Regions from separate parts of the Priestia sp. P5 genome, predicted to be linked through region 2. Evidence: riboswitches for the same ligand, from Rfam matches in the RefSeq annotation. Region 2 holds a riboswitch; the other holds the start of a gene.
What was found. Region 2 has a riboswitch for ZMP and ZTP ahead of MMB69_RS17880 (APC family permease). Riboswitches for the same ligand answer to the same signal wherever they lie in the genome.
Positions count from the first base shown of each region.

Region 1: linked by a shared signal. The riboswitch ahead of MMB69_RS12645 (phosphoglycerate dehydrogenase) and the one ahead of MMB69_RS17880 (APC family permease) in region 2 are both predicted to bind ZMP and ZTP.

Region 1 is NZ_JAKWFJ010000001.1:2,339,835-2,345,190, forward strand. Features, by position in the region: tRNA gene MMB69_RS12625 (tRNA-Ala) at 73-144, shown strand; gene MMB69_RS12630 (hypothetical protein) at 262-411, opposite strand; gene MMB69_RS12635 (DUF6143 family protein) at 945-1,166, opposite strand; gene MMB69_RS12640 (hypothetical protein) at 1,186-1,638, opposite strand; gene MMB69_RS12645 (phosphoglycerate dehydrogenase) at 1,772-2,971, opposite strand; ZMP/ZTP riboswitch at 3,140-3,218, opposite strand; gene htpG (molecular chaperone HtpG) at 3,429-5,306, shown strand; gene MMB69_RS12655 (tubby C-terminal domain-like protein) at 5,337-5,356, opposite strand, start outside.
Region 2 is NZ_JAKWFJ010000002.1:193,837-199,192, reverse strand. Features, by position in the region: gene MMB69_RS17885 (DUF5105 domain-containing protein) at 1-619, opposite strand, end outside; gene MMB69_RS17880 (APC family permease) at 802-2,397, opposite strand; ZMP/ZTP riboswitch at 2,454-2,532, opposite strand; gene MMB69_RS17875 (cupin domain-containing protein) at 2,918-3,517, shown strand; gene MMB69_RS17870 (DUF3311 domain-containing protein) at 3,895-4,098, shown strand; gene MMB69_RS17865 (sodium:solute symporter family protein) at 4,098-5,356, shown strand, end outside.

The DNA of each region.
Region 1 (5,356 bases), on a different contig from region 2:
AACTATTGCGAACGCGCGGCATACGTATTAAAATATAGTAGAGTCAACACGCAATAAAGACTCTACATAATCGGGACTGTAGTTCAGTGGGAGAATACTTGTCTGGCAGACAAGGGGTCGTGGGTTCGAATCCCATCAGTTCCATAAAACCAGTCGTATCAAGAGTTTAAAATACTTTAAAACTCTGTAGAATGGAATGGTTGCAATACTATTTCATCTGACCTCTTCATGATTTCCATGAAGAGGTTTTTTATTTTCTTTTTACGATTGTTCCTCATGGTTTTTATGGTTATTCTTTTTACTGCTCCTGCTTACAATTTCTCTCAGTTCGCCCTCGTCGCCTTTTGCATTGATGATTTCAAAAAGCTGATTCAGCCCTTCACTTGTTTCATCGTTTTGTTCTTTACTCATTCTATCCCCTCCTTTTGCTTCTAGGATGCCCATTTTTTTCACATTGTTTCATGTGAAAAGCAATTCATCAATATTGATAGGCCGTAAAAGTATACCTTTACGACCCTTGTACAATTACTGGTTATACAGATATACTAAATCAATTCTTTAAATTTTGCAGGGTTTCTAATACTCATCTATAATGAAATGATCATCACAAACTTCGTTAAAATTGTTCTCTTCGTGGAGATCTACTTCTTTATCTTTAGATATCTCGGTTTCTTGTGTAAATAGTTTAAAAAGCTTGGGTGGCTTAGTTTTATGTATTATTATTTTAACCCTTGAGTCATCAACATTCTTAAATACTATTCAAATCGCTTGTGTAGTTGGAATTATCCTTTTGCTTGCTTTGTTTTTCTTTGGTAATATCCACAACGCAAGTTATAAAAAAGAACTTTGTATGCTGCTGCAAAGTTCTTTTCATAAACACTTACTGTTTGTTAAGAACTGTATTAAATATGAAATAGCTCATACAATCGCTAAGACCTATTCAGTTAACAGTCCTTCTTGCGTTTTTTCTCGAACCATCCATATGCAATTTCAGCTTTAATTTCTTTATTCTCTGGAAAAACTAGGAAAATAACGTATGAACCGTTGTTTGGAAAGATAAATTTGCCGTCTTCATCACTTACTAATGTCCTCGTCGGCTGCTGGTATATAAACGGATTGTTTTGTAATTTTATATTCCAATGCTTTTTTAATATTTCTACTATCACTTCTTAAAGTAGTAATCACCTATTCTTTTGTAGTCATAAAATGAAGAATCCTCACCTTTTTTTCGCAATATTCAACAATTTCATAACAGGCTGTGAGGGTATCATGTCTAGACAGTTCTATTTCATCAAATACAAACTTTGAAAGCTGCTTCTGCAGAACCTCCAGCTTTTTGCTGTCTTCTTCATCGATCCATAGCCCTTCCGTAATACACACATCTGCTAGTTTGTTAATAGATTGAGCCGTCCAGTTTAAGCCGGCTGAAGAAACAGTTTTTGTAAGTAAATCGTTTTTTATAGCTAGAATAACTTGACACACATGGGTATAGGCATCAACTTTCTTTTGGATAAATGCTTTGCGAAGCTCTTGCTTGTATTGCTCTTTCGACATCACTATAGCTACGACAGACGTAATGAATGTTCCTGCCAGTGCGATGAGCGAGCCTATCATAATTCCGATCAGTTCTCCTGACAAAACGTTCACCTCTTTAAAGGTATTTCTATATGCTATGGGAATGAAGGAAATGATATGAAGATAAACACTATGTAAAAACAGCCCTAACTTTTCTAAGTTAGGGCTGAAACACTAAAATATGAGGGTAACCAAATTAGATAATACGACTTGTAATAATTCCTTCAATTTGACCAATTTTTTCTTCTAGCTCAGGCACAATCTCGTCACTTACTTGATTGTCAATATCGATCATTGTATACGCATATTCACCGCGGCTTCTGTTCACCATATCTGCGATGTTTAAATTGTAGTTTGAGAATACTTGCGTAAGTTGTCCTACCATATTCGGTACGTTGTGATGGAAAGCAGCTACGCGTTTTTTCCCAGTGTAAGGAAGAGATGCATTCGGGAAGTTCACTGAATTTTTAACGTTTCCTGTTTCTAAGAAATTTTTCACTTGACGTGCTGCCATTACCGCACAGTTTTCTTCTGATTCTTGAGTTGATGCCCCTAAATGAGGAATTGGCACAACATTTTTCATGTTCAAGACATTTTGATTTGGGAAATCTGTAATATATCGACCAACTTTTCCACTTTCAAGAGCAGCTTTCATATCTTCTTCGTTTACAAGCTCACCGCGTGAGAAGTTCAAAATATGAACATCTGGTTTCATGATGCTAAACGTTTCTTTATTGAAAACACCTTTTGTATCGTCCGTTAATGGAACGTGAACCGTAATATAGTCAGATGCTGCAAATAGTTCTTCTAGAGACATTGCACGCTGTACGTTGCGAGACAAATTCCAAGCTGTATTAACAGAAATGAATGGATCAAAACCAATTACGTCCATATCTAAATCAAGCGCATCGTTTGCTACAAGAGCACCAATTGCACCTAAACCAATAACGCCTAATGTTTTACCTTTGATTTCTTTTCCAACAAACTGTTTTTTACCTGCTTCAACTAACTTAGGAATTTGATCACCTTGGCCGTCTAATCCTTTTGTCCATTCAACTCCAGCAAATAAGTTACGAGAAGAAGCCATAATTGTAGTTAAAACCATTTCTTTTACTGCATTTGCATTAGCTCCTGGCGTATTAAATACAACGATACCTTGCTCTGTGCAAGCGTCCACCGGTATATTATTAACCCCTGCTCCAGCTCGTGCAATAGCTTTTAAATTTTGGTCAAATGCCATGCTGTGCATGTTAAAGCTACGCACGACAATCGCATCTGGATTTTCGCTGTCGTTGTCAATTTGATAACCTTCTTGATTAAAAACATTTAGACCTTTTTGTGCAATGTTGTTTAATGTTTTGATTGTTTGTACTTTTTCTAATGTTAATGTGCTCATTTTGTACTCTCCTCTGATTATCATCGTAGTTTTACATGTTTTTACCCTTGGATAAAGGAACTTCATTTTTAATTTTTTTAAAAGTCTGGTTTTTTAGCCTACATGTTTGGTAACTTCTATATCCTCTCCCCCTAAACAGAAAGAGGTAAGAGATATGTATTAATCCCTTACCTCTGCCCAGGCGAACGGCTACGTCACTATATGCTTCCTCACGGTTATCCGCGTTTCGCCAGTCACATATAGTCTTTGAAATTAAGTATATTCTAGCAAACTCTTTCAGAACGTTCAACCTTTTTTTAAAAGTTTGCTTTTTTCAGTCTAATTTTTAATCTCTTTAGTGAATCTCCTAATATATTGACAAATACCCTAATACATGTTAAATAAGAAGAGTGATTAGCACTCTATCCACTCAAGTGCTAATTGTTTTATAAGCCCTATTTGGAAAGGAGAACTTCTTATGTCAAAAAAAGAATTCAAAGCCGAATCAAAGCGATTATTAGAGATGATGATTAATTCCATCTATTCTCAAAAAGAAGTATTTTTGAGAGAACTTCTGTCAAATTCAAGCGATGCAATCGATAAAATTTATTACAAAGCTTTAACAGACGACTCCTTGCGTTTTAACAAAGAGAGCTATTACATAAAAGTAACACCAGATAAAACTAACCGTACCTTAACCATTACGGATACTGGAATTGGCATGACGCAAGAAGAGCTTGAAAGCAGCTTGGGCACAATTGCGAGAAGCGGTTCTCTTGCGTTTAAAAACGAAAATGAAACAAAGGACGGGCACACGATTATCGGCCAATTCGGCGTTGGTTTTTACGCAGCGTTTATGGTGGCAGATGTCGTAACAGTGATTAGTAAAGCGTTAGGCAGCGATGAAGCATATAAATGGGAATCTACTGGTGCTGATGGCTATATAATCCAACCTTGCGAAAAAGAAGCGGTCGGAACTCAAATCATTTTAAAAATTAAAGAAAATACAGAAGATGAAACATATGATGAGTATCTAGAAGAGTATCGTTTAAAAGAGATCATTAAAAAGTATTCAGACTTTATCCGCTACCCGATTAAAATGGACATAACGGAAAAACGTCCTAAAGAAGGTTCTGATAACGAGCTAGAAGATTATACCGAAGAGCAAGTTATCAACAGTATGGTACCGATCTGGAAGAAAAATAAAAATGAATTGACTTCAGAAGACTATGAGCAGTTTTATTCAGAAAAGCGCTACGGATTTGATAAACCGCTCACTCACCTCCATATTAATGTGGATGGAACGATTCGCTACAATGCCATTTTATTTATTCCAGAAAATAGTCCGTTTGATTACTACTCAAAAGAATTTGAAAAAGGGCTTGAACTGTATTCAAACGGCGTCTTAATTATGAATAAATGTGCAGATCTTCTTCCAGATTACTTTAGCTTTGTAAAAGGTATGGTAGATTCTGAAGATTTATCTCTTAATATTTCACGTGAAATTTTGCAGCAAGACCGCCAGCTTCAGCTGATTGCCAAAAACATCGGCAAGAAAATCAAAAATGAATTAAAAAGCTTGCTTAAAAACGAACGTGAAAAGTACGAGAAGTTTTATGAATCATTTGGCCGCCAGCTGAAGTACGGCGTTTACAGTGACTTTGGCAGCAACAAAGACGTATTAAAAGACCTGCTTTTATTCTATTCTTCTACAGAGAAAAAGCTCGTAACACTAGATGAGTATGTATCGCGCATGCCTGAGGATCAAAAGTATATCTATTATGCATCAGGTGAATCGTATGACCGAATTGAAAAGCTTCCTCAAGCAGAATTGGTTGCAGATAAAGGGTACGAAATTCTATATTTTACAGAAGATATCGATGAATTTGCGATTAAAATGTTAATGACGTACGAAGAAAAAGAATTTAAATCTGTTTCAAGCAGTGACTTAGGGATTGAAGCAGAAGCAGAACAGCTCAATGAGTCTGAGGAAAAAGAAAATAAAGAGCTATTTGACTATATGAAAAAAGCTTTGGCGGGAAAAGTAGGAGATGTGCGCGCGTCTAAACGTTTAAAAACACATCCCGTTTGCTTATCAGCTGATGGTGAAGTAACGATTGAAATGGAGAAAATTTTAAGTGCTATGCCTGACAATCAGCATGTAAAAGCAGAAAAAGTGTTAGAAATTAACGTAAATCATGATGTATTCGCTTCTTTAAAAGGTGCATTTGAAAATGATAAAGGGAAATTAGACCTTTATACAAATTTATTATATAACCAAGCTCTTCTAATTGAAGGCTTATCTATTAGTGATCCCGTTGAATTCACAAATGATATTTGTAAAATCATGATATAAAAACCAGGCGCAGAATGATTCTGCGCCTGATTATATGTATGGCATAATAA
Region 2 (5,356 bases):
CTTTTTTCTGTTCTTCTATGACAGCTGTTTTGTCTGCCGTTACATATTTATCATAGTCTACGTTTTCTTTATTTAAGTAAAGGACTTCTGTATAAACTTGCAGAGCTTTTTCTGGGTCTTGCAGCTTATTATAGCTTTTCGCGTATTTCTTCGTATCCAGTGTTAATGTCACTTCGTCAATTTCTTCATCATAATCAGATGATGTTGGCTGAAGCCCAATTTTGTACTTTTTATCTTTTTTGACTTCAAAGACAAACGTTAAATTTTTTTGCTTTCCAGCGCCAATCTTGTCAGATGCACTGCTTTCTAGTCCGAGCTCACGACTGTTCACTCCCGTTTTTGGAGACAATTGCTCATCTCCTTCGTATAAATACACACCGTCATAATCCGATAAAGATATACTGTTTTTGGATACATTTTTCACTTTCAAATCAACTTTCAACAGCCCTTTTTCTTCACTTGCAGCTCCTTCATCGCTATCTACTAAAATATAAGAAGCGCTGTCAATGGATGCTTCAATCGTCTTATTTTTAGCCGAAGTGGATCCTCCCGTTTCCTTAGAACTGTTGCAAGCCGCTAATACTAGCATAAGTACAAAAGCTAAAGCCAAAACATTCATTTTTTTCACAGCTGCCTAATCCCCTTTATTTTGTTTTTTTAGAACTTTATCCCAAATAAAGGTTCCCTCTGTATAAATACTTAAACCTTAAAATCTATATTTTTTACAATATTTTGATAAAAACTAAGTCTAAATTCTCTACTGACCTAAATAAAAAAACACGAGCATCAGCTCGTGTTTTTTTATTTAGATTTAAAATTTTCTTGATTGATTTGTTCAGCTTCTTTCATATATCGATTAGATTTGCCACTTTTAATTCCCCAGTAATAAAAAGCTAATGATACGCAAGCAATCACTAGCATATCCCATCCGAAAGGCAAAATATTTTTGCCTCCGAATTTTTCGCTTCCTATGTAGGAAATAAAAATCATGCACGCTAAATAGATAAGCATCCAAGCCCCGGTTAAAAATTCTTTTTTAAAGCCCACCCATTTATTTTTCGCTTGGTAATAAAAATAAACAGGCAGGCCAATTGCCATAATAAAGATCACTTCACCTGTAAGTGGCCACCTTGCCCAGTAAAGCGTCAAGGAAGCAAAAACGAAGCCGCATGGCGCAATAATTGATGCCCCTTTTAAATAAAATGGACGGTAAAAATGTGAACCCGTTTTTCTTAATGTTATCAGTGCTACAGGGCCCATAATATAAGAGATAAGCGTCGCTACTGAGATCACTTCTGCTAAGACACCCCATCCTCTAAATAAAAAGAGAAACAAAAAGCAAGCTGCTAAATTTAGCCACATAGCTGGGCGCGGGACATTGTAAAGTGGATGAAGCGTACCAAAGATCTTTGGCAAATATCCATTTTGCTGCATCCCGTATAACATTCTAGAAGTAGTTGCCGTATATGTAGCACCTGTGCCGGAAGGAGAAACAAATGCATCTGCGTATAACACAATTGTTAGCCAGTTAATTCCAAGCGCAATCGCTAAATCAGCAAAAGGAGAATTAAAATTCAAATGATTCCATCCATCAGCAATTGATGACGGACTTACTGCTCCGATAAAAACAATTTGCAATATAATGTATACAATTCCTGCAATAAAAATTGAACCAATTACAGCTATTGGAATCGATTTATTAGGTGATTTTGCTTCTCCTGCCATATTTACAGGACTTTGAAACCCATTAAATGCAAACACAATACCTGATGTTGCCACTGCCGTTAAAACACTGGCCCATCCGTAAGGTGCTACCCCATGCTCACTTGAAAAGTTTCCACTATGAAAACCAGCAAAAAATAAAGCCCCTGCCGTTAAACCAGGAATAATTAATTTAACAATCGTAATAAATGAGTTTGCTTTAGCAAAGAGATTTACCGTCCAATAGTTCACAAAAAAGTAAATGAATAATAACAGAGACGCAACTGCCAACCCCTTGGACGTTAAAATGCCATTGTCTACTAATTCATGAGTCCAGCGAGCCCATTTCCATGGCCAAGTACTCATATATTGTACAGATGCAATAGCCTCCACTGTTATCGTTGAAGCGATTGAAATCCAGTTAGCCCAAGCAGCCAAAAATCCAATAAATGATCCGTGTGAATACTGAGGATATTTAACCATCCCCCCTGCTTGTGGAAACATCGCACCCAGTTCAGCGTACGATAGGGCAATGGTCAAAATAACTACCATTCCAATCACCCATGAAAAAATAGCCGCGGGTCCTGCAATTTGAGCTGCTTTCCATGCTCCAAACAGCCATCCTGAACCGATAATCGAACCTATGCCTGTCATGGTTAAAGCAAATGTTCCCATCTTCCTTTGCATATTGCTCATCCAAATCTACTCCTCTTCCCTAGGAAAATAAAAAAAACACTTGCGAAATTTTCTCAAGTGTTTGCCCAGGCGCGCGGCTTATACGCTATATGCTCCCCCATGGTCATCCATGTTGCGCCAGTCACATATAGGAATATATTTTTTATCAGTATATAACATTCATTTCTATTACTCAATACACAAAAACGTTTACATTACTTTTATAAAGATAATAAATTATTCGTAAAATTCAGAATAAACCTTATAAAAATCTCTTTTTAATTACAAAAAGAACTAAAATCCTAACCTTTCTTGTTGTTTGATTCTTTTACTTCACGAGCAGATTACCTTCTAAAAGTTATACTAATATATAATATTCATTTACAGAATAAGAATTAACATCTATATATCCATAGAATTCTTGCACTGGACCCTTTACTTATATACAATATGAAGAAAAGATACTAAAGTGAATTGCCCACCTCTTAGCTACGCTTGAAGTGGGAGACTTCTTTTAGGAAAACGTTAAAACCTACATATCATGCACTTCGCAACAAATGAAGTACTTCGAGCAAACTTCTCTGTTTACGCAAGCAAAAAACAGGGAAAATTACGAAAAAAGATTGTTAGAGGGATGCTTATGAATTATGCAAATGTAAAAGTTCTTTATTTTGATGACGACGGAACCATTCCAAATCACCCTCGTCTTCCAGTTTTGTTGTATGAACACGTATTTATTAGTAAGAAAGAGAAAGTGGAGAGCATTTTTAATTCTCACAACTGGAAAAACAGCTGGGTAGGCGGCATACATGATTTTCACCATTACCACAGCAATTCCCATGAAGCACTAGGTGTAATTAGCGGATCTGCACGTTTAAAACTAGGTGGACATATGGGGGAAAATATCGTGGTGCATGCTGGCGATGTGCTCGTACTTCCTGCAGGAACAGGGCATATGCGTCTGCAGTCAACTGCTGATTTTAAAGTGGTTGGAGCTTATCCAGAGGGCATGGATTACAATTTACGAACAGGAAAACAAACTGATCGCCCTCACGTATTTGATGAAATTGCACAAGTACCTATTCCTACAACAGATCCTGTTTATGGCGACAAAGGACCATTGACAGAGTGGTGGAACTAGACAAGCACTTATTGTCTAGTTTTTTTATTTGCTCTGTTTTATTCTTTCCATGAATCTCTATTTGAACATATAAATTCTTTTCTTATGATGCAATAGCAATATACTTTATCTCAGCGAAATAACAAAAACTTCCCGGTCAAAACTAAATTTCTTCTTTTCCGTTCTCTTTTTGCTTCAAGAGCAACTTCGCTTAGATTATTCCCCTTTTTTTCTTTCATAATTATTTCAAATATACTCTCATCATAAGCTCTTTTTTGTTTTTCTAAAAAAATTTCCATAGATTATAACGAAATTTTCAAAAAACTTATTGCTTTACCATGTCAGACTTGCTATCATAGTGAACATTGTTAGATAAATTTTTAGTAGGAGGAGTAAAATTGAACAGAAAATTCATAATTTTTATTTTATTCATCATTCCATTTATTGCTCAATTCGCTTTTTTACCTTTTGTAAATAACATTCATCCAATTATTTTTGGATTACCTCTTTTGCATTTATGGTTATTTTTATGGGTCTTCTTAACGCCTGTGTGTACATTTATCATTTATCGTTTACAAAAATCTTGGGGGGACATTGAATAATGCAAGGAAATTTAACGGCACTTTTAATCACATCAGCAATTGTTCTTGTTGTTATCGCAATTGGCTTTATAGCGGGACGTGACAAATCATCTAGAAGCTCAGTTGAAGAGTGGGCTGTAGGTGGAAGACGTTTTGGAAGCCTGCTCGTCTGGCTTTTGGTAGGAGCAGATTTATATACTGCTTATACTTTTCTAGGTCTTACAAGTACAGCTTATCAGGGAGGAAGCATCGCATTTTTTGCCATTCCTTACTCTGTTTTGGCCTTTTTAATTTCATACTTTTTTCTTCCAAAGCTTTGGACTGTTGCTAAAAAGCATAAACTTACTACGCTTGCTGATTATGCCAGAGAACGTTTTAGCAGTAAATTTCTCTCCTCTTTAATTGCTATAGTAGGTGTATTGATGCTCATTCCATATATTGATCTTCAGCTTAGCGGTATTCAAGATACTCTTCGCGTTGCAGGAACTGGCTACATTAACGTAAAAGCTGTCGTTATTCTTTCATTCTTTCTTGTGGCTCTTTATACCTTTTTCAGCGGAATTAAAGGTCCCACATATACGGCAATTATTAAAGATATTTTAGTATGGGCGATTATGTTATTTATGGTTGTTTCTCTGCCAATTATGCATTTTGGAAGCTGGGGCAACATGATCGACAATGTTGCAAAGGATGCGCCTCAGCTATTAACGGTCCCAACACAAGGACCTAAAGGCATTCCATGGTTTATTACAGCATCACTCGTATCTGCTTTAGCTTTATTCATGTGGGCCCACGCCGCTACAGGTGTTTTCACTGCTAAAAGTGCAGATTCGCTTCGTAAAAATGCTATTTTCTTACCGCTTTACAATATTGTTTTAATTCTAGTCATCTTCTTAGGATTTATTGCTTATCAAGTATTGCCTCAAGATACAACGGATCCTAGATTAGCATTATTAACCTTAATTCAATATTCATATGGCGGCATTGGCCAAGGGTTAGCTTATGCAACGATTGCTCTTGCTTCATTAATTCCATGTTCTATCATGGCTATCGGAGCGTCTAACTTATTTGCAAATAATATATTCAGAGATTTAATTAATCCAAATGTACAGGGTAAAACATTAACAATGGTTACTCGTTCTATGGTTTTCGTTGTTATTGGACTGGCACTTTTATTCGGTTTATTATTCCCTCAAGCACTTGTTTCCCTACAGTTACTAGGGGTATCCGGTATGGTACAAATCTTCCCGGCTATCGTTATCAGCCTGTTTTGGAGAAA